One region of the Psychrobacillus sp. FSL H8-0483 genome, then DNA from elsewhere that is predicted to be linked to it. Evidence: a T-box and tRNA genes for the amino acid it is inferred to sense, from the RefSeq annotation. Region 1 holds a T-box; the other holds one or more tRNA genes.
The links. A T-box is a leader RNA that pairs with one kind of tRNA and senses whether it is charged. The one in region 1 lies ahead of ileS (isoleucine--tRNA ligase), so its partner is inferred to be a tRNA-Ile.
Positions count from the first base shown of each region.

Region 2: it has a tRNA-Ile gene. The T-box ahead of ileS (isoleucine--tRNA ligase) is inferred to sense a tRNA for this amino acid. The anticodon was not compared.

Region 1 covers NZ_CP152052.1:1,251,831-1,267,381, forward strand. The annotation lists gene MHB48_RS05725 (YlmH/Sll1252 family protein) at 27-815, shown strand; gene MHB48_RS05730 (DivIVA domain-containing protein) at 912-1,421, shown strand; T-box leader at 1,474-1,708, shown strand; gene ileS (isoleucine--tRNA ligase) at 1,903-4,665, shown strand; gene lspA (signal peptidase II) at 5,165-5,641, shown strand; gene MHB48_RS05745 (RluA family pseudouridine synthase) at 5,641-6,567, shown strand; gene pyrR (bifunctional pyr operon transcriptional regulator/uracil phosphoribosyltransferase PyrR) at 6,783-7,325, shown strand; gene MHB48_RS05755 (solute carrier family 23 protein) at 7,354-8,655, shown strand; gene MHB48_RS05760 (aspartate carbamoyltransferase catalytic subunit) at 8,804-9,682, shown strand; gene MHB48_RS05765 (dihydroorotase) at 9,684-10,964, shown strand; gene MHB48_RS05770 (carbamoyl phosphate synthase small subunit) at 10,961-12,061, shown strand; gene carB (carbamoyl-phosphate synthase large subunit) at 12,054-15,251, shown strand; gene MHB48_RS05780 (dihydroorotate dehydrogenase electron transfer subunit) at 15,248-15,551, shown strand, end outside.
Region 2 covers NZ_CP152052.1:3,005,436-3,020,986, reverse strand. The annotation lists gene MHB48_RS14555 (ornithine--oxo-acid transaminase) at 1-41, shown strand, start outside; gene MHB48_RS14550 (Glu/Leu/Phe/Val dehydrogenase) at 125-1,369, shown strand; gene MHB48_RS14545 (iron-containing alcohol dehydrogenase) at 1,456-2,619, shown strand; gene MHB48_RS14540 (cation diffusion facilitator family transporter) at 2,644-3,633, opposite strand; gene MHB48_RS14535 (MgtC/SapB family protein) at 3,650-4,369, opposite strand; rRNA gene MHB48_RS14530 (16S ribosomal RNA) at 4,996-6,549, shown strand; rRNA gene MHB48_RS14525 (23S ribosomal RNA) at 6,785-9,713, shown strand; rRNA gene rrf (5S ribosomal RNA) at 9,836-9,951, shown strand; tRNA gene MHB48_RS14515 (tRNA-Val) at 9,998-10,073, shown strand; tRNA gene MHB48_RS14510 (tRNA-Thr) at 10,087-10,162, shown strand; tRNA gene MHB48_RS14505 (tRNA-Lys) at 10,171-10,243, shown strand; tRNA gene MHB48_RS14500 (tRNA-Leu) at 10,267-10,351, shown strand; tRNA gene MHB48_RS14495 (tRNA-Gly) at 10,369-10,443, shown strand; tRNA gene MHB48_RS14490 (tRNA-Leu) at 10,459-10,547, shown strand; tRNA gene MHB48_RS14485 (tRNA-Arg) at 10,568-10,644, shown strand; tRNA gene MHB48_RS14480 (tRNA-Pro) at 10,652-10,728, shown strand; tRNA gene MHB48_RS14475 (tRNA-Ala) at 10,744-10,819, shown strand; tRNA gene MHB48_RS14470 (tRNA-Met) at 10,848-10,921, shown strand; tRNA gene MHB48_RS14465 (tRNA-Ile) at 10,928-11,004, shown strand; tRNA gene MHB48_RS14460 (tRNA-Ser) at 11,018-11,110, shown strand; tRNA gene MHB48_RS14455 (tRNA-Met) at 11,166-11,242, shown strand; tRNA gene MHB48_RS14450 (tRNA-Asp) at 11,246-11,321, shown strand; tRNA gene MHB48_RS14445 (tRNA-Phe) at 11,344-11,419, shown strand; tRNA gene MHB48_RS14440 (tRNA-Gly) at 11,427-11,500, shown strand; tRNA gene MHB48_RS14435 (tRNA-Ile) at 11,507-11,583, shown strand; tRNA gene MHB48_RS14430 (tRNA-Asn) at 11,588-11,662, shown strand; tRNA gene MHB48_RS14425 (tRNA-Ser) at 11,666-11,756, shown strand; tRNA gene MHB48_RS14420 (tRNA-Glu) at 11,763-11,834, shown strand; tRNA gene MHB48_RS14415 (tRNA-Ser) at 11,954-12,046, shown strand; tRNA gene MHB48_RS14410 (tRNA-Met) at 12,246-12,322, shown strand; tRNA gene MHB48_RS14405 (tRNA-Asp) at 12,326-12,401, shown strand; tRNA gene MHB48_RS14400 (tRNA-Phe) at 12,424-12,499, shown strand; tRNA gene MHB48_RS14395 (tRNA-Gly) at 12,507-12,577, shown strand; tRNA gene MHB48_RS14390 (tRNA-Ser) at 12,658-12,748, shown strand; tRNA gene MHB48_RS14385 (tRNA-Glu) at 12,756-12,827, shown strand; gene MHB48_RS14380 (1,4-dihydroxy-2-naphthoate polyprenyltransferase) at 13,373-14,284, opposite strand; gene MHB48_RS14375 (isochorismate synthase) at 14,438-15,551, shown strand, end outside.

The DNA.
Region 1 (15,551 bases):
TACTATATTTGAGAGGGAATACTTACATGGAACATGTGCTACAGCATTTTAGAAAAGAAGAGCAGCCATTTATTGAACAAGTAGTGAGTTTGATGCGAGAAATTGAAGATCGATATGCTCCTAAGCTAACAGATTTTTTGGATCCGAGACAGCAATTTATCGTCGATTCGATCCGTAGACAATATGATGGTATCGAATCGTCAGCAGAAGGTGCTTTAGATGGTGCAGAAAGAAAAAGAGTACTTTTGTATCCTTCTTATTTTATCCCAGCTAATGATGAATTTGCGCTAACTGTTGTGGAAGTTAATTATCCTAAGAAGTTTGTTACTTTGCGTCATAAAGATGTTCTTGGTTCGATGATGTCACTTGGCATGGATAGAAGTAAATTCGGAGATATTCGTGTAGAGGATGGTGCCATTCAATTTGTCGTTGCTTCTGAAATTTTAGAGTATGTTCGAGCTAACTTTAATGGAATAGGAAAAGTGAAAGTACAAGTAGAAACAGTGGAAGATCCTTTAAACTATTTCCAACAACAGGAGGAATGGACATCGGAAAGTCTTACTGTTAGTTCATTAAGGTTAGACACAGTCATTTCATCCGTTTTTAATATTTCTCGTCAAAAATCAGCTTCACTTATTCAAAGTGGTAAAGTGAAAGTGAATTGGGTAGAGAAAGATCAAACGTCGATGGAATTACAAGAATTAGACTTACTCTCCATTCGTGGGTTAGGAAGAGTTAAATTAATGATGATTGAAGGTAGAACAAAAAAAGATAAAATTCGACTTCAAATAGGTCGATTAGAGCAAAAAAATTAAATTATCTATAATATATTAGAATTTTAGATGTATTCACTCTATGGTAAATGTATAATAGAGGAAAAGAATGATAGTACATTAAAGGAGATGAAATTGATGCCATTAACACCACTTGATATACATAACAAGGAATTCAGTAGAGGATTTAGAGGATACAGTGAAGATGAAGTAAATGAATTCCTCGATCAAATTATGAAGGACCTTGAAATCCTTATTAAAGAGAAAAAGGATCTGGAAACTAGACTGAAATCTTCAAGCGAAAAGGTAGGACATTTCACATCCATTGAAGAGACTTTACATAAGTCTATCGTTGTTGCCCAGGAAGCAGCAGAAGAAGTTAGACGCAATTCTCAAAAAGAGGCAAAACTAATTGTAAAAGAAGCAGAAAAAAATGCAGATCGAATTGTTAACGAAGCACTTACAAAGGCGAGAAGAATTGCACTTGAGATTGAGGATTTGAAGAAGCAATCGAAAGTATTCCGTAATCGCTTTAAAATGCTCATAGAAGCACAATTAGACTTGATCAATACAGACGATTGGAATCATTTAATGGAGTATGATGCAGATACAGCAGCAATAGAACGTATATCTGCAACAGAGGATTAATACATTTCTTGACTGTTTGGCTTAGTTTTCCTATAATTATTGCATATCAAATAAACATGCGAAGATAAAGACGTCTATAATAGATTTCGATTAAGCGACTTGAGGATGGTGAGAGCTCAAGCAATGAATCTTTTTTAGAATATCACTTTGGAGCAAAGACACTGAACTTTATCCTTATTTAATAGTAAGTGTCTTCGGAATATGCCCCGTTATGGCATACTAAGCGGCGATTTTTAATAAAATCGCAAGTAGGGTGGTACCGCGAGCATTAACTTCTCGTCCCTTTTTGGGATGAGGGGTTTTTTTATTTTTTTCAGTAGGGTCAAAACACCTATTGAATAAAATAAATGCCACCGGCGGATGTCACAGATTTCAAGAAGAGTTAAAAAATGTTAGCCCATTTTCGTCGCATCCATGCTACAACGACTAACTGACCTGCATTATGTAGGCAAGAGCACGATTCAAATAAGGAGGAAGAAAGATGGAGTACAAAGACACATTATTAATGCCAAAAACGGATTTCCCAATGCGAGGGAATTTACCAGTAAAAGAATTAGATATTCAAGCACAATGGGCGGAGCAAGATATTTATAAAAAAGTGCAAGAAAGAACAGCAGATCGTCCTTTCTTCGTATTACATGATGGTCCTCCATACGCAAATGGTGATATTCATATTGGTCATGCTTTAAACAAAGTATTAAAGGACATGATTGTTCGTCATAAATCCATGACAGGGTTTCATGCACCTTATGTTCCAGGTTGGGATACACATGGTTTACCAATTGAACAAGCACTAACAAACAAGGGTGTAAAACGTAAAGAAATGACATTAGCAGAATTCAGACAGCTATGTGAGGAATATGCTTATGAACAAATTAATAACCAACGCTCTCAATTTAAACGTCTAGGTGTTCGTGGTGATTGGGAGAACCCTTATGTTACACTTACTCCAGCATTTGAATCTCGTCAAATCGAAGTATTTGGAGCAATGGCTAAAAAAGGATATATCTATAAAGGGTTAAAACCAGTTTATTGGTCACCATCAAGTGAATCTGCCCTTGCAGAAGCGGAAATTGAATACCAAGACAAAAAGTCACCTTCTATTTATGTAAGTTTCGCAGTTACAGAAGGAAAAGGTGTGCTAGAAGAGGGAACGAAATTCATCATCTGGACGACAACTCCTTGGACAATTCCAGCGAACTTAGGAATAGCGCTACATCCTGAAGTAGAGTATGCAGTTGTAAGTGCAAAAGGTTCTAAGTATGTTGTAGCAAAAGAATTAGTGGAATCTGTTTCAACTGAACTTGGTTGGGAAGAATACGCAATTGAACGTACGCTAGAAGGTAAAGAGATGGACCGACTTGTTGCCAAACATCCACTTTATGATCGTGATTCACTAGTAATTCTTGGTGAACACGTAACTACTGAGTCTGGTACAGGATGTGTTCATACTGCTCCAGGGCACGGGGAAGACGATTTCTACGTAGGTAAAGCGTATGGCTTAGATGTTTTATGTCCAGTGGATGATCGTGGTGTATTGACAGCAGAAGCACCAGGATTTGAAGGTTTATTTTATGATACTGCCAATAAAGCTATTACAGAAGCTTTAGAAGAAGCGGGAGCCCTTGAAAAACTAACTTTCTTTACACACTCGTATCCACATGACTGGCGTACAAAAAAACCAGTAATTTACCGTGCAACTGCCCAGTGGTTTGCTTCAATTGAAGCATTTAGAGATGAATTATTACAAGCTATTCGTGATACAAATTTCACACCTGCTTGGGGTGAAACTCGTCTATTCAATATGATTCGTGACCGTGGAGACTGGTGTATTTCTCGTCAACGTGTATGGGGTGTTCCAATTCCTGTGTTTTATGCAGAAGATGGTGAACCAATTCTTACCGAAGAGACAATTTCACATGTATCAAAATTATTCCGTGAACATGGTTCTAATATTTGGTTCCAAAGAGAAGCGAAAGAGTTATTACCAGAAGGATTTACACATCCTAACAGTCCAAATGGTATCTTTACGAAAGAAACAGATATCATGGACGTATGGTTTGACTCAGGTTCTTCACATCAAGGTGTGTTAGAAGAGCGAGATGATTTAGTATTCCCAGCTGATTTATATTTAGAAGGCTCTGACCAATACCGTGGATGGTTTAACTCTTCATTAATTACTAGTACTGCTATGTTTGGTCATGCACCTTACAAAGGACTTTTAAGTCATGGATTTATTTTGGATGGTAATGGCCGTAAAATGAGTAAATCACTAGGGAATGTAATTGTTCCTTCTAAAGTGATGAATCAACTTGGTGCAGACATTCTTCGTTTATGGGTTGCTTCTGTTGATTACACGGCAGATGTACGTGTATCCGATGCTATCATTAAACAAGTAACAGAAGTATATCGTAAAATCCGTAATACTTTCCGTTTCCTACATGGGAATATTAGTGATTTCCATCCAGTAAATGATCGTGTAGAATTTAAAGATCTTCGCGAAGTAGATCAATATATGTACATGAAGCTGCAAGAGGTTATTAAAACAGTAAGAGCTGCTTATGAGCGCTATGATTTTGCGAGTGTTTATCATGCAGTAAATAACTTCGTTGCTGGTGAATTAAGCTCATTCTATTTAGATGTTGCAAAAGATGTTGTGTATATTTATGGAGCAGATCATAAAGATCGTCGTGCAATGCAAACAGTTATGTATGACACACTTCTTGCTTTATTAAAATTAATGACACCTATTTTGCCACATACAACAGATGAGCTTTGGGCTTATCTAGAACATGAAACAGAAGAAAGTGTACAATTAACAGATATGCCGGATGCGATAGAATATCCAGCGTTTGAAGCACTAGCACCAAAGTGGACGAAAATTATCGAATTACGTGATGATGTATTAAAAGCGTTAGAAGAAGCACGTAATGCTAAAACAATCGGTAAATCTCTGGAAGCAAAAGTTACTTTGTATGTAAAAGACGATTATAAATCATTATTTGAAACAGATGCGATTGATTTTGCTCAATTATTCATCGTTTCTAAGTTTGCATTAGGTGGAGCTCAATCGGAAGCACCAGCAAATAGCTTAGTACTGGAGCATAGTTCTGTGTTAGTGGAAAAAGCAGATGGCGAGAAATGTGAACGCTGCTGGACAATTTCTGAAACAGTCGGCTCAGATGAAAAACATGCAACATTATGTACTCGTTGTGCGGATGTTGTAGAAAATAATTATATCTAATAAAGTGAATGGGGCTGTCCAATAAGCCCATAAATTGAAGCAGGTGTAGAAAAACGAGTCTTTTTCTACACCTGTTTTTTGTATACTTTTCATAACCTACTATTTTTTGTAGGGAATTAATAGTAGTGAAAGACGGCGACTCCAGCGGGAATAGCATGAGCTGAAGGCCCCGCAGGAGCGAACAAAGGAACGAAGGCTAAGAACGCCACCTCGTGTGGCAACGCCTTCGTGACCAACATCGTGTTGGCCTGAGGAGACTGAAGTTATGCCCGCGGAAAGCGTCCGTCTGGAACGGAAATCAATACATTGGAAAATGGACCATTTCTCAGTCACTATATGACTTTAGGGACAGCCACATTTTTTTATATACATTTAATCTATATGCTCTTTTACGAATAGCATACTTTTATGGTAAACTAGTTAAGATTCTTTAAATTCATTCAGCAGAAATTTTCCATATCAGTAAAAAGTGGAGAAATTCATTATCGGAGGAATTAATGTGTGGAAATTTTACGGACTTGCAGCGTTTGTCATTGCTTTAGATCAATGGACAAAATGGCTTGTTGTTAAAAATATGACGCTAGGTGAAAATATCATTCTTTTGGATCCTTATTTAGCACTGCTTTCGCATAGAAATCGCGGAGCTGCATGGGGAATGCTACAAGGTCGAATGGGTTTGTTTGCAATCATCACGATTATTGTAATCATTGGGATTATTTATTATTTTCATAAAGAAGCTAATGGTAAACCATTGTTTCAAGTAGGTTTAATGATGCTATTAGGTGGAGCAATAGGGAATTTTATCGATCGACTTTGGAGAAAAGAAGTAGTTGATTTTGTGGATGTTTTAATACCAATTATAAACTATGATTTTCCTATTTTTAATATTGCAGATGCGGCATTAACAATAGGAGTAGTATTCATTATATTATTCATACTACAAGAAGAACGAGCAGAAAAGAAAAAGGTGAAGTAATGGAAGAGTTAACATTTGTAATAGAAAAAGAACAAGAAAAAGAGAGAATTGACAAAGCAATTGCCACATTTGAGACGGAATGGTCACGCACACAAATCCAAAACTTTATAAAAGATGGACATGTGTTAGTGAATAATGAAGCACCAAAAACGAACTATAAAGTGAAAGAAGGAGACGTTATTGTTGTATCTCCTCCTGCAGCAATTCCACTAGACATCGTTGCTGAAAACTTGAATTTAGAAATCGTTTATGAGGACGAGGATGTAGTGGTAGTGTACAAACCACGTGGAATGGTTGTTCATCCTGCACCTGGTCACACGAGCGGGACACTTGTAAATGGGTTAATGTATCAAATAAAAGACTTATCAGGCATAAATGGAGTTTTACGTCCTGGAATCGTTCATCGTATCGATAAAGATACAACCGGACTATTAATGGTCGCAAAAAATGATGTTGCACATGTATCTTTAGTCGATCAACTGGTGAAGAAAACAGTAACTCGTAAATACACTGCACTTGTACATGGGCATATTGCACATGATAAAGGAACAATTGACGCTCCTATTGGTCGGGATAAAAAAGAACGACAAAGCATGGCAGTTGTTGATAATGGAAAACATGCAGTGACTCATTTCCGTGTATTGGAACGATTCGATAAGTTTACGTTAGTGGAGTGTCAGCTTGAAACAGGAAGAACGCATCAAATTCGCGTCCACATGAAGTATATTGGTTATCCTTTAGCTGGAGATCCGAAATACGGTCCGAAGAAAACAATCGACTTTGATGGCCAAGTTCTACATGCGGGAGTATTAGGGTTTATTCAACCGAAAACTGGCGAGTATTTAGAGTTTTCTTCTCCACTTCCAGAGGAATTCACAAATCTGTTACAAGATTTAAAAAAACAATCATTGATTAAAGAAGACTAGTGTATTATAATGATTGAAGAAAAGTAAATCAGCAAACACAATTGAATAGTATCACCTTTAATAACAGTCCAGAGAGGCTGAGAAGGTACATGTGAAAGTGACTCACTATCAATCCGCGGATTTTTAGGGTTCACCCTATTTTATTACACACATACAACCTCTTGGGCATCTCTAGCTCAAGAGGTTTTTTATATTTCCGGAAGGAGGAAGTCAAAATGACGGTAGAAAAAGCAAGTATATTAGACGAACAATCAATAAACCGAGCACTTACTCGAATTGCACATGAGATTATCGAACGAAATAAAGGTATTGATGAGTGTATATTAGTGGGAATTAAAACTAGGGGAGCTTTTTTAGCAAAGAGATTGGCAGATAGAATTGAACGAATTGAAGGAAAAGCAATAAAAACAGGTGAACTCGATATTACATTATACAGAGATGACTTATCCTTAAAAAATGAATCAAATGAGCCGTTAGTTCAGCAAGTAGATATTACACATGATGTAACAGATAAAAAAGTAATCTTGGTAGATGACGTTTTGTATACAGGTAGAACGGTTCGAGCAGCAATGGACGCGGTAATGGATTTAGGAAGACCTGCGCAAATTCAATTGGCAGTATTAATAGATCGAGGACATCGAGAGCTACCTATTCGAGCGGATTATGTTGGAAAAAATATTCCTACATCAAGTAGTGAACGAATTGTAGTAAAAGTTACAGAAACAGATGATATAGATGCTGTAACAATTTTTGAATAATAATCTAGATAAAAAGGTGGGGACCTTCATGTCGAATGCGATATTAGATGTAAATGAAAAGCCAACAGGTGGGCAATTGATCACGTTAAGTTTTCAGCATATGTTCGCGATGTTCGGATCAACGATTTTAGTACCGCAGTTAGTTGGATTAAGCCCTGCGATTGCTTTACTTACGAGTGGAATTGCTACAATAATCTTTTTATTAGTAACGAGATTCCAAGTACCAGCTTATTTAGGTTCATCATTCGCCTTTATTACACCGATTCTTATTGCAACTAATTATGGTGAAAGCCCTGGTAATGCAATGATAGGTGCGATGTTTGTAGGTTTAGTGTATGGTATTGTGTCACTCGTTATTTGGAAAAGTGGTTATAAATGGATCATGAAATTGTTACCTGCTATCGTTGTTGGTCCAGTAATAATGGTTATTGGGTTAGGTCTTTCAGGAGTTGCAGTTGATATGGCGATGAATATTCCAATTGAAGGTACAGATTTAAAAGAATATAGTTTCTTACATTTCTCAGCAGCATTGGTTACATTATTTACAGCAATCTTCTGTACAATCTATTTCAAAAATATTTTAAGCACGATGCCGATCTTAATCGGATTGGTAGTCGGCTATATTTATTCCATGATAATCGGAATTGTTGACTTTACTCCTATCAAAGAAGCAAGCATGTTTGCTTTGCCGGACTTTCTAATTCCCGGTGTACATTATGAATTCGAAGTGACATCTAAAATTCTACTTGTGATGGTGCCAATCGTCATTGTAACGATTTCAGAGCATATTGGTCATCAACTTGTTCTTGGTAAAGTAGTAGACCGCGATTATATTAAAACTCCGGGCTTACACCGCTCATTACTAGGTGATGGTTTAGGAACATTTGTCAGTGCATTCATCGGTGGTCCTCCGAAAACAACATATGGTGAAAACATCGGAGTTCTAGCAATTACACGTGTTTACAGTATCTATGTCATCATGGGTGCAGCAGTGATTGCCATCTTACTATCATTTTTCGGTAAAGCAATGGCTCTTCTTACAACAATTCCAACAGCGGTTCTTGGAGGAGTTTCCATTCTATTATTCGGTATCATTGCTTCAAGCGGTTTACGCATGTTAGTGGAGGCGAAAGTAGACTTTGGAAATAGCCGAAATCTTGTGATCGCATCCGTAATCTTAGTAATTGGAATCGGTGGAGCAAAATTCATCGTGACAGAATCACTAAGTATAGAAGGAATGGCTTTAGCAGCAATCATCGGTGTTGTCTTAAATCTAGTCCTTCCCGGGAGAAAAGAAGCTGAAACTTCCAGTATGGATTCAACTAAATAAATAACCTTTTAAATAGCTGGACAGAGAGTCAGCAAAGGGTTCGGATAGATGAGTAGGGACTTTGTATAAAGTCTTTCTACTGATCTGTACTTAAACGAACCTTCTCGAGTCTTCGAGGAGGTTTTTTTATAAGAAAGAGGGGAATTTCATGAAAAATTTAGTATCAATGAAAGATCTATCTGTTGATCAAATAATGGCTATATTAGAACAAGCTCAAGCGTTTCGTGAAGGCGCCCATTCTACAGTGAAAAACAGTTATACAATGGCTAATCTGTTTTTTGAGCCAAGCACTCGAACAAAAATGAGTTTCGAAATGGCTGAAAGAAACTTACAAGTAGGAGTAATACCTTTTGAAGCAGGTTTTTCGAGTACATTAAAAGGTGAAACTCTTTATGACACAGTGAAGGTGTTAGAAGCGATTGGTTTAGATGCGTTAGTTATAAGACATGAAGAAAATAGTTTCTTTGAGCAATTAGTTGGAAGAGTAAAACCAGCTATTATAAATGGAGGAGATGGAACTGGTAATCATCCAACACAAAGCCTCCTTGATATCTATACAATTTGGCAAGAGTTCGGCACATTACAGGACATAGTAGTTACAATAGTTGGAGATATTGCACATAGTCGAGTAGCAAGATCCAATGCAGATGCATTAACGAGACTTGGTGCAATCGTCCATCTTGTTTGCCCGCCAGAGTGGCAAGGGGAATTTGATACCTTTAATGAATTTGATAAAGTCATTGAATCTAGCGATGTGATCATGATGCTGCGTGTTCAACATGAAAGACATGACAGCAACATGACATTTTCTAAGGAAGACTACCATCAAGCATTTGGCTTAACAGTCGAAAGAGAACGCAAAATGAAAGATAAAGCAATTATCATGCATCCAGCTCCATTTAATCGAGATGTAGAAATTGCTAGTGAATTAGTAGAATGTGACCGGTCAAGAATTTTTAAGCAAATGGAAAATGGCGTTTATATTCGCATGGCAATCATTGAAATAATTTTGAAAGGGAGAGAATAACATGACAAAAATTATTCAAAACGTTCAAATAGTTAACAATGAAGGAGATTTTGAAACTACCTCCGTTTTAATCCAAGAAGGAAAAATAGCTAAAATCGGATCAAGCGTCACTGCTGATAATGCACAAGTAATAGAAGGAAAAGGAATGCTTCTTTCTCCAGGCTTTATCGATGTACATGTCCATTTACGTGAGCCAGGTGGCGAACAAAAAGAAACGATTGAAACGGGAACCAAGTCTGCTGCTAAAGGCGGATACACAACAATCTGTGCCATGCCAAATACAAGACCAGTACCAGATACAGCCGAAAACTTCGCGCACGTATTAGATTTAATAGAGAAAAAAGCACTTGTTCGTGTGTTACCTTATGCTTCGATTACGATTCGCCAGGCTGGAAAAGAAAGAACGGATATTGAAGCATTAAAAAAACTTGGAGCATTTGCTCTAACAGATGACGGAGTTGGTGTTCAAGCTGCTGGAACGATGCTAGAAGCAATGGAGGAAGCAGCGAAATTTAACATTCCAGTTGTCGCACACTGTGAAGACAATACACTTATCTACGGTGGTGTTATGCATAAAGGGAAACGCAACGAAGAGCTTGGCTTAAAAGGAATCCCTTCTGTATCAGAATCAGTACATATAGCAAGGGATATATTACTAGCAGAAGCAGCAGGAGCTCATTATCATGTATGTCATGTGAGCACGAAAGAATCAGTAAGAGTCATTAGAGATGCAAAAAAAGCTGGTGTGCATGTTACTGCGGAGGTAAGTCCACATCATTTATTACTTTGTGAAGACGATATTCCTGCGAATGATGCTGTTTGGAAAATGAATCCTCCTTTAAGAGGGAAGGACGATATGATGGCATTACGCGAAGGTTTATTGGATGGAACATTAGATTTGATTGCAACGGATCATGCGCCACATACGGATGAAGAGAAGGCAAACGGCTTTGAAAAAGCTCCATTCGGGATTGTTGGACTGGAAACTGCATTCCCACTTTTATATACACATTTCGTCAAAAATGGGGAATGGACAATAAAACAACTCCTAGATTATTTAACAAATAAACCAGCGGATGTTTTCGGATTTGAATTTGGAAAGCTTGAAGAAGGTGCTCCAGCGGATTTAGTATTAATCGACTTAGAAAAAGAACAAGCTATTGATAAAGAGGCATTTTTATCTAAAGGAAAAAATACACCATTCAATGGATGGGTTTGCACAGGTTGGCCACAAGTTACTATTTATAACGGAGAAATCGTATGGCAGGAGGAAGAAGCATGAAAACGAGATATTTAATTTTAGAAGACGGTACTGTATTTAAAGGAAATGCATTTGGAAGTGAGGAAGGAACTATCGGTGAAGTAATTTTCACTACTGCAATGACAGGTTACCAAGAATCGATTTCAGATCCTTCGAACTGTGGACAAATATTAACATTTACTTATCCAATGGTTGGAAACTACGGTGTTAATCCAGATGATTTTGAAGCAATTGAAATTGGGCTTTCAGGGGTAGTTATAAGAGAGCTTGCAGAACAACCATCTAATTTTAGAAGTGCAGGTACATTAAGTGAATTTTTAGAAGCAAAAAATGTTCCAGGAATTGAAGGAATCGATACTAGAAAGTTAACGCGTATTATTCGAAAACATGGTTCTTTAAAAGGAAAGCTTACAAATGCTGGGGAAGAAGTGAATGTGGAGCAAGTAGTAAAAGAACTGCAAACTACTGAAATTAAAAGAAATGTAGTCGAACAAGTTTCTATTACTCGTCCATATCCAAGTCCAGGACGTGGGAAAAAAGTTGTGTTAGTAGACTTTGGTATGAAACACGGTATTTTAAGAGAATTAAACAAACGTGACTGCGACATTATTGTCGTTCCTTATAACACATCTGCAAAAGAGATTTTAGGTATGTACCCAGATGGTGTCATGCTATCAAACGGACCTGGGGACCCAACAGACATCCCAGAAGTAATTGAAATGGTAAAAGGAATTATCGGTCAAGTTCCGATATTCGGGGTATGCCTTGGACATCAGCTGATTTCACTTGCGAGTGGCGCAACGTCTTTCAAATTGAAGTTCGGTCACCGCGGTGGAAATCATCCGGTAAAAGACTTAACAACAGGACGAACAGAGCTTACTTCTCAAAATCATGGTTTTGCTATTGATGCAGATTCCATCGCACATACAGATTTAGAAATTACACATGTTGCTTTAAATGACGGTACTGTCGAAGGTGTAAGACATAAAAAATTCCCAGTGTTCTGCGTTCAGTTCCATCCAGAAGGATCATGTGGACCAGAAGATTCTACACACTTATTTGACCAATTTATCGAATTAATGAATGCTGAAAGCAAAAAGGAGAGTTCACATGCCTAAACGTAAAGATATAGAAACAATATTAGTAATCGGATCTGGCCCAATCGTAATTGGACAAGCAGCTGAGTTTGACTATGCTGGTACACAAGCTTGTATTTCATTAAGAGAAGAAGGCTACCGTGTAATTCTTGTGAACTCGAACCCAGCGACAATCATGACTGACACAGAAATAGCAGATAAAGTATATATCGAACCAATCACATTACCATTCGTAAGCAAAATCATTCGTAAAGAACGTCCAGATGCGATTCTCCCTACATTAGGTGGACAAACAGGATTGAACATGGCGATTGAACTAGATAAATCAGGAATTTTAGATGAACTTGGAATCGAAATCTTAGGTACGAAGCTAGAAGCAATTCATAAAGCAGAAGACCGTGATTTATTCCGTACATTGATGAATGAATTAAATGAACCAGTTCCAGAAAGTGATATTATCCATAACTTAGATGAAGCAAAAGCATTTGTAGAGAAAATCGGTTACCCAGTTATCGTACGCCCAGCTTTCACACTAGGTGGAACTGGTGGCGGTATTTGTCACAATGATGCAGACTTGCTTGAAATCGTAACAAGTGGATTGAAGTACAGCCCAGTAACACAATGTCTCCTAGAAAAATCGATTGCTGGTTACAAAGAAATTGAGTATGAAGTAATGCGTGACTCTGCTGACAACGCAATCGTCGTATGTAATATGGAAAACGTAGATGCAGTGGGAATTCATACTGGAGATTCCATCGTAGTTGCTCCAACGCAAACATTATCGGACCGTGAAAACCAAATGCTTCGTAATGTATCCTTGAAAATTATTCGTGCGCTAAAAATTGAAGGTGGATGTAACGTACAATTAGCACTTGATCCACATAGCTTCAATTACTATATTATCGAAGTAAACCCACGCGTAAGTCGCTCATCAGCACTTGCATCAAAAGCAACTGGTTACCCAATTGCGAAACTTGCTGCGAAAATTGCTGTAGGATTAACTTTGGACGAAATGATGAACCCGGTAACAGAGAAAACTTACGCATGCTTTGAACCAGCACTAGACTATATTGTTGCAAAAATTCCAAGATGGCCATTTGATAAATTTGAATCTGCTAAACGTAATCTTGGCACACAAATGAAAGCAACTGGTGAGGTAATGTCTCTAGGACGTACATTTGAAGAAGCGATTCTAAAATCAGTTCGTTCACTAGAAACAGGACACTTCCATATCGAAATGAAAAATAATGAATCGATAACAGACGAGTGGATGGAAAAACGTATCCGCCGTGCAGGTGATGAGCGTTTATTCTTCATTGGTGAAGCACTTCGTAGAGGTGTGTCTGTAGAGCAAATCCATGAGTGGAGTCAAATTGATGTATTTTTCTTAAATAAACTTCAAAACATCGTGAACTACGAGGAAGTAATTCAAGCCAATCCTTTTGACAAAGAAGTATTATACAAAGCAAAACGAATGGGCTTCGCAGATAAAACAATCGCGAAATATTGGAATGTAAAAGAAATCGAAGTGTATAACTATAAAAAAGAACATGGCATTGTACCAGTATACAAAATGGTCGATACTTGTGCAGGAGAGTTCGAATCAGAAACTCCATACTTCTATGGAACGTATGAAGAAGAAAACGAATCCATTCGTACAGACAAAGAAAGTGTTATTGTGCTAGGTTCTGGCCCGATCCGTATTGGACAAGGGGTAGAATTTGACTATGCAACCGTACATTCTGTATGGGCAATCAAAGAAGCAGGATATGAAGCGATTATTATCAATAATAACCCTGAAACAGTTTCAACGGATTTCTCCATTTCAGATAAACTTTACTTTGAGCCACTAACACTCGAAGATGTGATGCATATTGTAGACTTGGAGCAGCCAAAGGGAGTAGTTGTACAATTCGGAGGACAAACGGCAATTAATCTTGCTGCAGGACTCGAAGAAAGAGGCGTAAAAATTCTAGGTACCACACTAGAAGATATCGACCGTGCAGAAAATCGTAACAAATTCGAAGCTGCATTACATGAAATCGATATTCCTCAGCCACTTGGAAAAACAGCAGTATCTGTTGATGAAGCAGTTGTTATTGCTAATGAAATCGGTTATCCAGTATTAGTAAGACCATCTTACGTACTTGGTGGTCGTGCAATGCAAATCGTCTATAACGAAGATGAGATTAAACATTATATGGAGAATGCTGTTGAAGCAAGTCCGGAAAAACCAGTGTTAATCGATCGTTATTTAACAGGAACAGAAATTGAAGTAGATGCAATTTGTGACGGTGAAAATGTATTGATTCCTGGAATTATGGAACATATCGAACGCGCTGGAGTTCACTCTGGTGACTCAATTGCTGTGTATCCACCACAAAAATTAGCACAGAAACATATTGATACACTTGTGGATTACACTACTCGCCTTGCAAAAGGATTGAAAATTGTAGGATTAATGAACATTCAATACGTTATCTCTAAAGATGAAGTATTTGTAATTGAAGTAAATCCACGTTCAAGCCGTACAGTACCATTTTTAAGTAAAATTACATCGATTCCAATGGCGAACATTGCTACAAAAGCAATTCTAGGACAATCGATTGTAGAGCAAGGGTACACGCCAGGACTTGCTCCAAATAGTCCGGGAGTTTACGTAAAAGTTCCCGTATTCAGTTTTGCGAAACTTCGCCGAGTGGACATTACGCTTGGACCAGAGATGAAGTCAACTGGGGAAGTAATGGGGAAAGACATTACTTTAGAAAAAGCATTATATAAAGGCTTAGTTGCTGCAGGTATGGAAATTAAAGACCATGGATCTGTCTTAATGACGATTTCTGATAAAGATAAAGAAGAAGCAACGGAGATTGCGAAACGTTTTAATAATATTGGCTTCCGTATTATTGCTACACAAGGAACAGCTCAAGCAATTCAAAAAGCAGGTATCCCAGTGGATATCGTAGACAAAATCGGTTCAAAAGGAACGACATTGTTAGATGTTATTCAAAAAGGGGATGCACAATTTGTTATTAATACTTTAACAAAAGGAATGCAGCCAGAAAGCGATGGCTTCCGTATTCGAAGAGAATCAGTTGAAAATGGTATACCATGTTTAACTTCTCTAGATACAGCAGAAGCAATGCTCCGAGTAATTGAGTCCATGACTTTCTCAACAGAAACAATGAAACATCAGGAGGTTCGTGCATGATTCGACAAGAGCAAATGAGCGTCGTAAAACAAAAACAAATTGCGACGAACATTTTTGAATTAACATTGATAGGGCAGCTCGTAAAAGACATGAAACAGCCAGGCCAATTTGTTCATTTACGTGTGTCTGACCAAATGGAACCACTCTTAAGAAGACCTATTAGTATTGCATCTATAGATAAAGAAACATTAGAATTCACAATGATTTACCGTGCAGAAGGAAGAGGAACAACGCTTCTTTCTCAAAAAAAACAAGGGGACCAAGTAGATGTACTTGGACCTCTTGGGAACGGTTTTCCAA
Region 2 (15,551 bases), 1.8 Mb from region 1:
ATTGGGCTATCGAGAAAATCAAACAAGTTTTTAATAAATAATAATTGATAGACAAACATCTACTAATTTGTGTTACAATTGTTCCGAAGAAAAACATTATGAATTAAAGAGGCGAAATAATCAAATGGCTGAAAATTTAAACCTGTTCACATCAACTCAGGCTGTAATTAAAGAGGCTTTGCAAAAACTAGGCTACGATGAAGCGATGTTCGAATTACTAAAGGAACCACTTCGTATGTTAGAAGTTAGAATTCCAGTTAGAATGGATGATAATACAGTTAAAGTATTCACTGGTTATCGTTCACAACATAACGATGCAGTAGGTCCTACTAAAGGTGGAGTTCGTTTTCATCCTGGAGTTACTCCAGAAGAAATGAAAGCACTTTCTATGTGGATGACTTTAAAAGCAGGAATTGTAGATCTTCCTTATGGTGGAGGTAAAGGTGGGGTAGTTTGTGACCCACGTGAAATGTCTATGGGAGAAATCGAACGCTTAAGTCGCGGATATGTTCGTGCAGTAGGACAAATCGTTGGACCAGCAAAAGATATTCCAGCTCCTGACGTATTTACTAACGCACAAATTATGGCTTGGATGATGGATGAATATAGTCGTATGGACCAATTTAACTCTCCAGGATTTATCACAGGAAAACCTTTAGTTCTTGGTGGATCACAAGGTCGTGACCGAGCAACTGCACAAGGTGTTACAATTATTATTAACGAAGCTGCTAAAAAACGTGGTATTGATATGACTGGTGCTCGTGTAGTTATTCAAGGTTTCGGTAACGCAGGAAGCTTCCTTGCGAAATTCTTAAGTGATCAAGGTGCAAAAGTTATTGGTATTTCTGATGCATACGGAGCGTTACATGATCCTAATGGTTTAGATATCGATTATTTATTAGATCGTCGTGATAGTTTTGGTACTGTAACAACTCTATTTGAAAATACAATTTCTAACGAAGAATTATTAGAGTTAGATTGTGATATTTTAGTTCCTGCTGCAATTGAAAATCAAATTACTGCTGAAAATGCTCATAACATTAAAGCTAATATTGTGGTAGAAGCTGCAAATGGTCCGACAACTACTGAAGCTACGAAAATACTTTACGACAGAGGTATTTTGTTAGTACCGGACGTATTAGCTAGTGCAGGTGGAGTAACAGTTTCTTACTTTGAATGGGTTCAAAATAACCAAGGTTATTATTGGTCAGAAGAAGAAGTAGATGAAAAACTAAATAAAAAAATGGTAGAAGCTTTTGAAAATATTTATGATGTAGCTACTACACGCAATATTGATATGCGTTTAGCAGCATATATGGTTGGTGTACGTAAAACCGCAGAAGCATCACGTTTCCGTGGTTGGGTATAATCAATAGATAAACAATAATGTGAACCGCTTGAATTTATCAAGCGGTTTTTTTATGATTAAAAAAGTACGTTGGAGGAGGAGTTTCGATGAATGCATTTTCATTTTATAATCCAGTAAAATTAATTTTTGGTAAGGGACAAATAGATAAGTTATCGGATGAACTTTCTTTATACGGAAAAAAAGTACTTGTCGTGTATGGTGGGGGAAGTATTAAAAAAAATGGCTTATACGATCAAGTCATGAATAGTTTAAAGCAGGCTGATTTCAAAGTCTTTGAATTAGCTGGTGTTGAACCGAATCCAAGACTTTCTACCGCAAAACGTGGAGCAGAGATTTGTAAAAAAGAAGGAATTGATGTTGTTTTAGCAGTTGGCGGTGGTTCTGTTATTGATTGTACAAAACTAATTGTAGCAGCTGCGAAGTATGAGGGAGACGCTTGGGATTTAGTTACACGTAAAGCCACTCCACAAGAAGCACTTCCTTTTGCTACAATTCTAACATTAGCTGCAACTGGTTCCGAAATGAATTCAGGTTCCGTTATAACGAATGAAGAAACACAAGAAAAGTATGGCTGGGGAAGCCCGCTTGTTTTCCCTAAATTTTCAATTTTAGATCCGGAAAATACATTTACTGTTCCACTTGATCAAACTGTCTATGGAATTGTCGATATGATGTCTCATATGTTTGAACAATATTATCACAATGCGACAAATACACCTGTTCAAGACGAGATGATAGAGGGCGTTCTTCGTGCTGTTATTGATACTGCTCCAAAACTTATAAAGGACTTAGGGAACTATGAGTTACGTGAAACAATCTTATTCGCTGGAACTATGGGATTAAACGGATTCTTACAAATGGGATATAACGGTGACTGGGCTAGCCATAACATAGAACATGCAGTATCAGCCGTGTACGATATTCCTCACGCAGGAGGCTTGGCTATCATTTTTCCAAGATGGATGCGCTATAATTTGAAAGTAAATCCAGAGCGATTTGCGAAGCTAGCAACAAACGTGTTTCATGTAAATCCCACAGGAAAGTCTGTCGAAGAAGTTGCATTAGAAGGTATTGACCGCTTAGCAGAGTTTTGGGCTTCATTAGACGCTCCATCAAATTTAGCGGATTACCATATTGATGGTTCTAAAATTGACCTAATGGTTGAAAAAGCGATGGCACGTGGAAATTACGGTAACTTTAATCAATTAAATGCAGAAGACACGAAACAAATTTTAACTGCATGTTTATAAAAAAGAAAAACACATGACTGGAAATCAGTCATGTGTTTTTAATACAGTTCGAGCATCCTTATGGGTCCATTCTTGAACGCCATCATCTTCATCAAATGAGATGATTACATCTGTAACGCCCTGTTGACTTAAGATAAGGTCTTTTAATACATCACGAATGTCGTCTAGTTGTGCAAAGGTAAGGCTCGGATCGATTTCTGCAACTAACTTCACGTGCAAAAATTCTCCTTCTTTTATTACTTCTAATTCTTGAATATCTTTTACCTGCTCGTTTTCTGAAACGATAAGTGCAATATGAACAAGCATTTGCTCATCGGTTTCTCCTAATGCGCCTCGTGCATTATCTAAGAAAACTTTTCCTACAACATAGAACATCATAAGTCCAATCATAATAGAAGCAATACCCTCAGCTTGTAAAAATCCTGTAAAATGAGAAATCAGTACCGCCACGAATGCCAGTACACCACCAGATGTAGCGACTAAATCTTCCATAAATACAAGTTTTGTAGCAGGTTTAGCACGTTTTAAATGAGCAAAACTAGTTGTAAGAGGAGAAAGGAATGATGTTCCTTTAACACCAACATCGTGTAAGATTTCTTTTCCAGCTTTATATAGAACTACTGTTTCCAAGATGATACCAATTCCTAAAACGATAAGCGAGATAGCGACACCTGTTGATTCTGCAGGATGTTGGATGTGGTGCCATCCTTCTTTAATCGTCTCGTACGAAAGGATACCAACCAAAATAACGGCTCCTAAACAAACAAGATTCACTAATCTTCCAAAACCGTTTGGAAATTTGGGAGTAGGTGCTTTTTTGGATAATGCTGAGCCGATAAACACAAAAAACTGGTTAGCTGCATCACCAATTGAGTGCATCATTTCTGCAAACATAGCTACATTACCTGTGAGAAAAAATGCTCCACCTTTTAAAGCAGCTATAATTGTGTTAACTATTGCTGCAATTAAGGAAGGTTTGTTTCCACCTTTTAATAGTCTAAAAAATTCTCCCATATGTTAGCTCCTTTTGTTAGATAGATTCTACTTCTACAGTTTCGATGAACTCCAGATTTATGATGGAGTGATAAAATTCAACAGTATTTTTTTGGGTAAGTATAGATAATCGAATATAAATCTCATGCTTAATAATATTATTGTCTAAAATGATATCTTTAATCCGAATACTTTCTATATAGAAGCCATTAGCTTTTAAATACTCATACATTTTAGTAATACTGTCTGTATTTGAAACGACCACTTTTAATGATAATTCCTTGGATCTCAGTCTTTTTGGTCCAATTTTAGCTAGAAGCGGAGGAATAACCTCAATACCAATTAAAACAATAAAAACACTTAAGGTAGCTTCTAAATAAAAACCTGCTCCAATTGCAATTCCAATCCCACCAGCTCCCCAAATCATGGCAGCGGTTGTCAAGCCGCTAATGCTGTCGTTTCCTTTGCGTAAAATAACGCCAGCACCAAGAAAACCAATACCACTTACAATTTGAGCCGCTAAGCGTAGTGGATCCATTGTAATGTTAACACCTTCATGTCCATGGGCTTTGTATGCTGATTCTATAGATATGTATGTTAACAAACAACTAAAAGTAGCGATAACTATACTTGTCTTTAATCCAATCGGTTTCTTCTTAAGTTCCCTCTCTATACCTATTATTAAACTTAATACTGCAGCAAAAGATAATTTAAATATGATTTCTGTACTTCCGTTTAAATTGGCAAACCAATCCATGATGGATACCTCCTCTTCACTTGCGATATATAACAATATGTGAAAATCGAATTCTTATTCTTACATACCCTTTTAAAAGATGTATCACTTATCTCATTAGAAAAGGGTGTTTCATTGAACGTATATTTTATAATCTATATTAATAAAGTACTTAGTTTAGTAGAAAAGCTAAAAACTGTACGAGGAGAGTGTAATGTTCATTAGTGGAAGTTTGATTGAAGTGGTATTGTAATCAAATGGATAAGGAAGAAAAGTGTTTATAAGAAAGCAAATTTCCTTTTAAGTATATGTATTAATAGGGAATAGAGTTATTAATGAATTAAATATACCTTTTTTATAAAAAAAGGGTTGCTTTTTATTTTATAAACATGTATATTAATACTTGTCCTTCGGAACGAGAGTTAAACAAAATTAAAAACTTAAAAAAATGTTTGACATCACATCCGAAAGAAGTTATACTAATAAAGTCGTCAAAACGAGAAAACAACATGAACATTGAAAACTGAACATGCAAAACGTTAAGACATATAGCTTGAAAGACTAACTTCTGTTAGTTTGATAGCAAAACAATTTTGACATCATTTAATGATGATGCCAGCAAAACAAATGAGCTTTTTAAGTTCTCTATTATGGAGAGTTTGATCCTGGCTCAGGACGAACGCTGGCGGCATGCCTAATACATGCAAGTCGAGCGAATGACGAAGAAGCTTGCTTCTTCTGATTTAGCGGCGGACGGGTGAGTAACACGTGGGCAACCTGCCCTGTAGATTGGGATAACTCCGGGAAACCGGGGCTAATACCAAATAATCCATTTCCTCACATGTGGAAATGTTAAAAGACGGTTTCGGCTGTCACTACAGGATGGGCCCGCGGCGCATTAGCTAGTTGGTAGGGTAACGGCCTACCAAGGCGACGATGCGTAGCCGACCTGAGAGGGTGATCGGCCACACTGGGACTGAGACACGGCCCAGACTCCTACGGGAGGCAGCAGTAGGGAATCTTCCACAATGGACGAAAGTCTGATGGAGCAATGCCGCGTGAGTGAAGAAGGTTTTCGGATCGTAAAACTCTGTTGTAAGGGAAGAACAAGTACGAGAGTAACTGCTCGTACCTTGACGGTACCTTATTAGAAAGCCACGGCTAACTACGTGCCAGCAGCCGCGGTAATACGTAGGTGGCAAGCGTTGTCCGGAATTATTGGGCGTAAAGCGCGCGCAGGCGGTCCTTTAAGTCTGATGTGAAATCCCACGGCTCAACCGTGGAAGGTCATTGGAAACTGGGGGACTTGAGTACAGAAGAGGAAAGCGGAATTCCAAGTGTAGCGGTGAAATGCGTAGAGATTTGGAGGAACACCAGTGGCGAAGGCGGCTTTCTGGTCTGTAACTGACGCTGAGGCGCGAAAGCGTGGGGAGCAAACAGGATTAGATACCCTGGTAGTCCACGCCGTAAACGATGAGTGCTAAGTGTTAGGGGGTTTCCGCCCCTTAGTGCTGCAGCTAACGCATTAAGCACTCCGCCTGGGGAGTACGGTCGCAAGACTGAAACTCAAAGGAATTGACGGGGGCCCGCACAAGCGGTGGAGCATGTGGTTTAATTCGAAGCAACGCGAAGAACCTTACCAGGTCTTGACATCCCGCTGACCGTTCTAGAGATAGATCTTTCCCTTCGGGGACAGCGGTGACAGGTGGTGCATGGTTGTCGTCAGCTCGTGTCGTGAGATGTTGGGTTAAGTCCCGCAACGAGCGCAACCCTTGATCTTAGTTGCCAGCATTCAGTTGGGCACTCTAAGGTGACTGCCGGTGATAAACCGGAGGAAGGTGGGGATGACGTCAAATCATCATGCCCCTTATGACCTGGGCTACACACGTGCTACAATGGACGGTACAGAGGGTCGCAACCCCGCGAGGGTGAGCTAATCCCATAAAACCGTTCTCAGTTCGGATTGTAGGCTGCAACTCGCCTACATGAAGCCGGAATCGCTAGTAATCGTGGATCAGCATGCCACGGTGAATACGTTCCCGGGCCTTGTACACACCGCCCGTCACACCACGAGAGTTTGTAACACCCGAAGTCGGTGGGGTAACCCTTACGGGAGCCAGCCGCCGAAGGTGGGACAGATGATTGGGGTGAAGTCGTAACAAGGTAGCCGTATCGGAAGGTGCGGCTGGATCACCTCCTTTCTAAGGATATATTACGGAATACAGATTTTTATCTGTATCTTAACGTTTTGCAGTTCAGTTTTGAATGTTCATTTTTATGAGCATTTGAAAACTTGTTCTTTGAAAACTGGATAAAACGACATTGAAAGAAACAAATTCAAGAAATTCAATTTGTAATCACTTCGGTGATTATATGTTGTGTAGTACTTTTAACTACTAATTTTGAATGGACTCCAAGTAATTGGAAGCCATATTAGGTTAAGTTAATAAGGGCGCACGGTGAATGCCTTGGCACTAGGAGCCGAAGAAGGACGGCACTAACACCGATATGCTTCGGGGAGCTGTAAGTGAGCTTTGATCCGGAGATTTCCGAATGGGGAAACCCACTGTTCGTAATGGAGCAGTACATTTACGTGAATACATAGCGTATCTGTGGCACACCCAGGGAACTGAAACATCTAAGTACCTGGAGGAAGAGAAAGAAAAATCGATTCCCTGAGTAGCGGCGAGCGAAACGGGAATAGCCCAAACCAAGAGGCTTGCCTCTTGGGGTTGTAGGACACTCTACATAGAGTTACAAAGGAATGAGCTAGACGAAGCGATCTGGAAAGGTCCGCAGGATAGGGTAAAAGCCCCGTAGTCAAAAGTTCATTCTCTCTTGAGTGTATCCTGAGTACGGCGGAACACGTGAAATTCCGTCGGAATCTGGGAGGACCATCTCCCAAGGCTAAATACTACCTAGTGACCGATAGTGAACCAGTACCGTGAGGGAAAGGTGAAAAGCACCCCGGAAGGGGAGTGAAATAGATCCTGAAACCGTGTGCCTACAAGTAGTTAGAGCCCGTTAATGGGTGATAGCGTGCCTTTTGTAGAATGAACCGGCGAGTTACGATTACATGCAAGGTTAAGTTGAGAAGACGGAGCCGCAGCGAAAGCGAGTCTGAATAGGGCGAATGAGTATGTGGTCGTAGACCCGAAACCAGGTGATCTACCCATGTCCAGGATGAAGGTAAGGTAACACTTACTGGAGGTCCGAACCCACGCACGTTGAAAAGTGCGGGGATGAGGTGTGGGTAGCGGAGAAATTCCAATCGAACCTGGAGATAGCTGGTTCTCTCCGAAATAGCTTTAGGGCTAGCCTCAAACGTTAAGAATCTTGGAGGTAGAGCACTGTTTGGACTAGGGGCCCATCCCGGGTTACCGAATTCAGACAAACTCCGAATGCCAATGATTTATGTTTGGGAGTCAGACTGCGAGTGATAAGATCCGTAGTCAAGAGGGAAACAGCCCAGACCACCAGCTAAGGTCCCAAAGTATTTGTTAAGTGGAAAAGGATGTGGCGTTGCTTAGACAACCAGGATGTTGGCTTAGAAGCAGCCATCATTTAAAGAGTGCGTAATAGCTCACTGGTCGAGTGACGCTGCGCCGAAAATGTATCGGGGCTAAACAAATCACCGAAGCTGTGGATTGATACCTTTGGTATCAGTGGTAGGAGAGCGTTCTAAGGGCGTTGAAGTCAGACCGGAAGGACTGGTGGAGCGCTTAGAAGTGAGAATGCCGGTATGAGTAGCGAAAGACGGGTGAGAATCCCGTCCACCGTATGACTAAGGTTTCCTGAGGAAGGCTCGTCCGCTCAGGGTTAGTCGGGACCTAAGTCGAGGCCGATAGGCGTAGACGATGGACAACAGGTTGATATTCCTGTACCACCAAACCACCGTTTGAGTAATGGGGGGACGCAGAAGGATAGGGTAAGCGTGCTGTTGGTTATGCACGTCCAAGCAGTAAGGTGTGAATGTAGGAAAATCCGCATTCTATAACATTGAGCTGTGATGGCGAGGACTTAGTCCGAAGTTCCTGATTTCACACTGCCAAGAAAAGCCTCTAGCGAGGTGATAGGTGCCCGTACCGCAAACCGACACAGGTAGTCGAGGAGAGAATCCTAAGGTGAGCGAGAGAACTCTCGTTAAGGAACTCGGCAAAATGACCCCGTAACTTCGGGAGAAGGGGTGCTCTTTTGGGTGAATAGCCTAGAAGAGCCGCAGTGAATAGGCCCAGGCGACTGTTTAGCAAAAACACAGGTCTCTGCAAAACCGTAAGGTGAAGTATAGGGGCTGACGCCTGCCCGGTGCTGGAAGGTTAAGAGGAGTGCTTAGCGCAAGCGAAGGTGCGAATTGAAGCCCCAGTAAACGGCGGCCGTAACTATAACGGTCCTAAGGTAGCGAAATTCCTTGTCGGGTAAGTTCCGACCCGCACGAAAGGCGTAACGATCTGGGCACTGTCTCAACGAGAGACTCGGTGAAATTATAGTACCTGTGAAGATGCAGGTTACCCGCGACAGGACGGAAAGACCCCGTGGAGCTTTACTATAGCTTGATATTGAATTTTGGTGCAACTTGTACAGGATAGGCAGGAGCCTTAGAGCCCGGAGCGCCAGCTTCGGAGGAGGCGTCGGTGGGATACTGCCCTGGTTGTATTGAAATTCTAACCCATACCCGTAACCCGGGTAGGAGACAGTGTCAGGCGGGTAGTTTGACTGGGGCGGTCGCCTCCTAAAGTGTAACGGAGGCGCCCAAAGGTTCCCTCAGAATGGTTGGAAATCATTCGAAGAGTGTAAAGGCAGAAGGGAGCTTGACTGCGAGACCTACAAGTCGAGCAGGGTCGAAAGACGGGCTTAGTGATCCGGTGGTTCCGCATGGAAGGGCCATCGCTCAACGGATAAAAGCTACCCCGGGGATAACAGGCTTATCTCCCCCAAGAGTCCACATCGACGGGGAGGTTTGGCACCTCGATGTCGGCTCATCGCATCCTGGGGCTGTAGTCGGTCCCAAGGGTTGGGCTGTTCGCCCATTAAAGCGGTACGCGAGCTGGGTTCAGAACGTCGTGAGACAGTTCGGTCCCTATCCGTCGTGGGCGTAGGAAATTTGAGAGGAGCTGTCCTTAGTACGAGAGGACCGGGATGGACACACCGCTGGTGTACCAGTTGTTCTGCCAAGAGCATCGCTGGGTAGCTATGTGTGGACGGGATAAGTGCTGAAAGCATCTAAGCACGAAGCCCCCCTCAAGATGAGATTTCCCATTACGCAAGTAAGTAAGATCCCTCAAAGACGATGAGGTAGATAGGTTCGGGGTGGAAGCGTGGCGACACGTGCAGCTGACGAATACTAATCGATCGAGGACTTAACCAAAATAGAATTTACAGAATTCAATGTCTTTTATCCAGTTTTGAAAGAATAATTTTTTTAAAAAAACACTTGTAATTTTCTACACAGTTGTTATAATAAAACTTGTCTTTCATTAATTATTCAAGTCTAGTGATGATGGCGAAGAGGTCACACCCGTTCCCATACCGAACACGGAAGTTAAGCTCTTCAGCGCCAATGGTAGTTGGGGGTTTCCCCCTGCAAGAGTAGGACGTCGCTGGGCTTGCGATAAGTACATAATAGTAACTTGTTATGAATTATATTACCCAGGAGGATTAGCTCAGCTGGGAGAGCATCTGCCTTACAAGCAGAGGGTCGGCGGTTCGAGCCCGTCATCCTCCACCATATATTTACTCCTGCCGGAGTAGCTCAACTGGTAGAGCAACTGACTTGTAATCAGTAGGTTGAGGGTTCAAGTCCTTTCTCCGGCACCATTTTTTTCGAGCCATTAGCTCAGTTGGTAGAGCATCTGACTTTTAATCAGAGGGTCGTAGGTTCGAATCCTACATGGCTCATCACTTTTAAGTGAATTATGTATGCGGGTGTGGCGGAACTGGCAGACGCACTAGACTTAGGATCTAGCGCCGCAAGGCGTGGGGGTTCGACTCCCTTCACCCGCACCATTTAATTTAATAACCGAGCGGAAGTAGTTCAGTGGTAGAACACCACCTTGCCAAGGTGGGGGTCGCGAGTTCGAACCTCGTCTTCCGCTCCAAAGATTCATTTAAGTGCCGGGGTGGCGGAACTGGCAGACGCACAGGACTTAAAATCCTGCGGTAGGTGACTACCGTACCGGTTCGATTCCGGTCCTCGGCACCATTTTTTAAAAAAGAATTTAAGCGCCCGTAGCTCAATTGGATAGAGCGTCTGACTACGGATCAGAAGGTTGTGGGTTCGACTCCTGCCGGGCGCGCCATATATATCGGGAAGTAGCTCAGCTTGGTAGAGCACTTGGTTTGGGACCAAGGGGTCGCAGGTTCGAATCCTGTCTTCCCGACCAGTTATTATTACATTTGGGGCCTTAGCTCAGCTGGGAGAGCGCCTGCCTTGCACGCAGGAGGTCAGCGGTTCGATCCCGCTAGGCTCCACCAAATAATATTAAATTATAAAAAATATCATGGCGGCGTAGCTCAGCTGGCTAGAGCATTCGGTTCATACCCGAAAGGTCGTGGGTTCGACTCCCTCTGCCGCCATCTTAAGGACCTTTAGCTCAGTTGGTTAGAGCAGACGGCTCATAACCGTCCGGTCGCAGGTTCGAGTCCTGCAAGGTCCACCAACACAATAATTACGGAGGAATACCCAAGTCTGGCTGAAGGGATCGGTCTTGAAAACCGACAGGCGGGTCATACCGCGCGGGGGTTCGAATCCCTCTTCCTCCTCCATTTTAACTTGTTGTTAGTGGGATTAAGAAAAAGATTGTCTTAATAATAATATTGTCGCGGGGTGGAGCAGTTCGGTAGCTCGTCGGGCTCATAACCCGAAGGTCACAGGTTCAAATCCTGTCCCCGCAACCAAATGGTCCCGTGGTGTAGCGGTTAACATGCCTGCCTGTCACGCAGGAGATCGCCGGTTCGATCCCGGTCGGGACCGCCATTTTTTTAAAAAATACATATGTGGCTCAGTAGCTCAGTCGGTAGAGCAAAGGACTGAAAATCCTTGTGTCGGCGGTTCGATTCCGTCCTGAGCCACCATAGTAATGCGGGTGTAGTTTAGTGGTAAAACCTCAGCCTTCCAAGCTGATGATGAGAGTTCGATTCTCTTCACCCGCTCCAAATAATGGGCCTATAGCTCAGCTGGTTAGAGCGCACGCCTGATAAGCGTGAGGTCGATGGTTCGAGTCCATTTAGGCCCACCATTATTCCGAAGTAGCTCAGTGGTAGAGCAATCGACTGTTAATCGATTGGTCGTAGGTTCGAGTCCTACCTTCGGAGCCATATGGGGAAGTACTCAAGTGGCTGAAGAGGCGCCCCTGCTAAGGGTGTAGGTCGGGCAACCGGCGCGAGGGTTCAAATCCCTCCTTCTCCGCCATATGTTGGCCCCTTGGTCAAGCGGTTAAGACACCGCCCTTTCACGGCGGTAACACGGGTTCGAATCCCGTAGGGGTCATATTTTTAAGTGGAAAGTAATCACTTGCTTGATTACTTTTTTACTTCCAAATAGCTAGTATGGCTAATGGATTTTATTTATAGATTTAGGTCATACAGCTATTATAAACACAATAATACGGAGGAATACCCAAGTCTGGCTGAAGGGATCGGTCTTGAAAACCGACAGGCGGGTCATACCGCGCGGGGGTTCGAATCCCTCTTCCTCCTCCATTTACAACTTATTGTTTGTTGATGAAACACTTAAAAAATAGTTTAGTATATTCATTTTGAAATAACACTAAATATTATTGTCGCGGGTGGAGCAAATCGTCAAACGAAGATGACGATTAACACCGATGCAGGCAAAGCCGAAGCAGGTGTCCAACTTTCTTCGAGCGTAGTAAAACTTAAACTGCAAGTATAATATTGTCGCGGGGTGGAGCAGTTCGGTAGCTCGTCGGGCTCATAACCCGAAGGTCACAGGTTCAAATCCTGTCCCCGCAACCAAATGGTCCCGTGGTGTAGCGGTTAACATGCCTGCCTGTCACGCAGGAGATCGCCGGTTCGATCCCGGTCGGGACCGCCATTTTTTAAAAAAATACATATGTGGCTCAGTAGCTCAGTCGGTAGAGCAAAGGACTGAAAATCCTTGTGTCGGCGGTTCGATTCCGTCCTGAGCCACCATAATAATGCGGGTGTAGTTTAGTGGTAAAACCTCAGCCTTCCAAGCTGATGATGAGAGTTCGATTCTCTTCACCCGCTTAAATTAATTGGTCTATGCACAGTTAGTTAGAGTGCACGCTTCATAAGTGTGAGGCCAAGGATTCCATTTCGAATCATATGGGGAAGTACTCAAGTGGCTGAAGAGGCGCCCCTGCTAAGGGTGTAGGTCGGGTAACCGGCGCGAGGGTTCAAATCCCTCCTTCTCCGCCATATATTTGGCCCCTTGGTCAAGCGGTTAAGACACCGCCCTTTCACGGCGGTAACACGGGTTCGAATCCCGTAGGGGTCATCATTTTAAAGAAAAAGATAATCATTCATTTGATTATCTTTTTTTTTGTAGAAAAGTATGGATGTTTATTTACTATCTTTCTTCAGTAGTTGATTTCTTTTTAACTTACTCTACTTGGAAAAACTTTTTTTGTGGAGGAAAGAAAGATATGAAATAACAGCACGAACTCTATTAATTCACCATTTAAGAAGGAAATTTAATAATTATTCCACCAGTAAATGTCTTAATGAATGCACTGATTAACAAGGCGATTGCAGTACCAGCCTTGAAATGATGTATTCGTGATAATAAATGGAGCAAGTGAGGTCAGTAGAAAGCGTGCTAGCCCTATTAAATACGAAAACCTTCCCTAAGCTTAAAATGACTATAACCCGAAGTAGATTTGTCTTACATATAAATTGTCGCTGTTAAACTACATTGTTGTTATTTGGTTGAATTCGCATGCTTTACGGCCGTATCGACAAGCCTTCTCGACTGCGCGGATTCTACCGCAAAATAAAAATGCTAGGAAGGTATATACCTTCCTAGCATTTTTAGTGTTCTTCTTAGATGAAGTACCCTATAAGTAAGCCTATTCCAAGTAAGAAAACAAAAATAGTATTTGTGAGGGCAGTATCTTTCATTGCAAGCCCGACCTCTAGAGGGTTTTCTTTTTCTTTAAATAGTTTTATTGCATGCATTGGTTTTTTTATACTTAACAGTACGAGTAAAGCAAATGGAGTAACAACTTGCATCAAGACTAAACCTACAATCCAAAGGTAGGAAATGATAAAGAAGGAAGCCAAAACCTTAATGGCATTTTTTCTTCCGACAAGAATTGCCATAGTTTTTCTGCCACCTTCCTTATCTTCCACTAAATCTCGAATATTGTTAGAAAGCATGATAGCTGCTACAAGCAATGCACTTGGTATGGAGATTAAAATGGCTGAGTAAGGGATTGTACCAACTTGAATGAATGTTGATATAAGAACAATTAACATTCCCATGACTACACCACTAAATAGCTCCCCAAACGGAGTATATGCTATCGGGTATGGTCCACCTGTATATAAATATCCTATTAGCATACTAACCGCTCCTACAACTAGTAACATCCAGGAAGACTCGTAGCAAATATAGATACCTAGTAATGCTGCAACTCCGTATAGTAATAATGCTAATTGCATGACTGTTTTCGGTTTAACGCCGTTTCGAACGATTGCACCGCCAATACCGACCGACTCTTCACTGTCTAGACCGCGAGCAAAGTCGTAGTATTCATTAAACATATTTGTAGCAGCCTGGATAAGCAAACAAGCAAATAACATAGCTAAAAATAATAGCCAGTTAATATTGGTGTCGTAAAGAGCAATCATTGTTCCTAAAAATACGGGAGCAAATGAAGCCGTTAATGTATGAGGTCTTGTTAATTTCCACCAAATCCGCCAACCCTTATCGGCTTGAAGTTCATGTGACATAGGTTTTTTCTCTCCTTTAAAAGAATCAACCTCAATTTTAGCACATATTTGTTGCTAAATGTGTGCCGAAAAGTGTAGAAAGAGGTATGATTAAAGGTAGAGTATTTTAATAGATAAATTAATCAGCAAGTTATATTTACGGAGGTCATATTTATGCCGAAAACCACCGGTCAAATGAAAACAACATTACGTTTTTATACAGAAACAATAGAAGTATCTAGATTGTCCGCACATGCATTTTTTGAGGCGGGGGACGAATCTTATAAAGGAAAACGTTTTTTCTGGCAAAATAAAGAGAAGACTTTTACTTTAGTTGGATTAGGACATGCTCATATTTTCTCGAATGAATTAGAAGATACACGATATAGTGACATTGCAACTAAATGGAAAAAGATATGTCAAACCTCGTTAAAAGAGAAAGTGGATGTATCGCCAATCCTTTTTGGGGGCTTTTCCTTTGATCCAAAAAATAAGATTGCTTCTGAATGGGATACATTTCCTTCTAGTTTTTTTGTTGTATCAACATTTCAGCTGGTGATCAAAAATGAACAAGCTTATGTAAGTATTCATTATATTACAGATGAAGAAGAGAGTTCAGAAGCATTTGAACGATTACGTATGGAACGTGATGCCTTAATACACACTGCACAAGTAAAAGAACTTAAGGTCCATGCAAAACCTAGTTTAATCGGAAGAGAAGATCGATTGAAAGATGAATATTTGCAAGCGGTGGAAGAAGTTACGAGTCAAATTCGAAACAATGTAGTAAATAAAGTAGTAATTGGCCGATCGTTAAAGCTGACGTTCGATGATACATTTGCTTCCTCAACAGCTATTTATAATGCATCAATGGAGCAACCAGAAAGTTATTTATTTGGGTTAGAAAAAGATGATAAAATCTTTTTTGGTGCAACACCAGAGCGATTAGTAAAAGTAGAAAATGGACATGTTCAATCAGCAGGTCTTGCTGGTTCTGTTAGACGCGGAAAAAATTCCATGGAAGATAAAGAACTTGGGGATACTCTACTTTCCGATCGTAAAAACTTAGGGGAACATCAATTTGTAGTGGATATGATACGGAAAGTATTTAACCAATATTGCGAAGATGTAAAAATTCCATCTAGACCAAAACTAATGAAAGTAAGAGATATTCAGCATTTATTTACTCCTATTGAAGGGAAAATAAAAAAAGAAGCTTCCTTGTTTGAGTTTGTAGAATCTTTGCATCCTACACCTGCACTAGGTGGAGAACCTCGGAGAGAGGCAG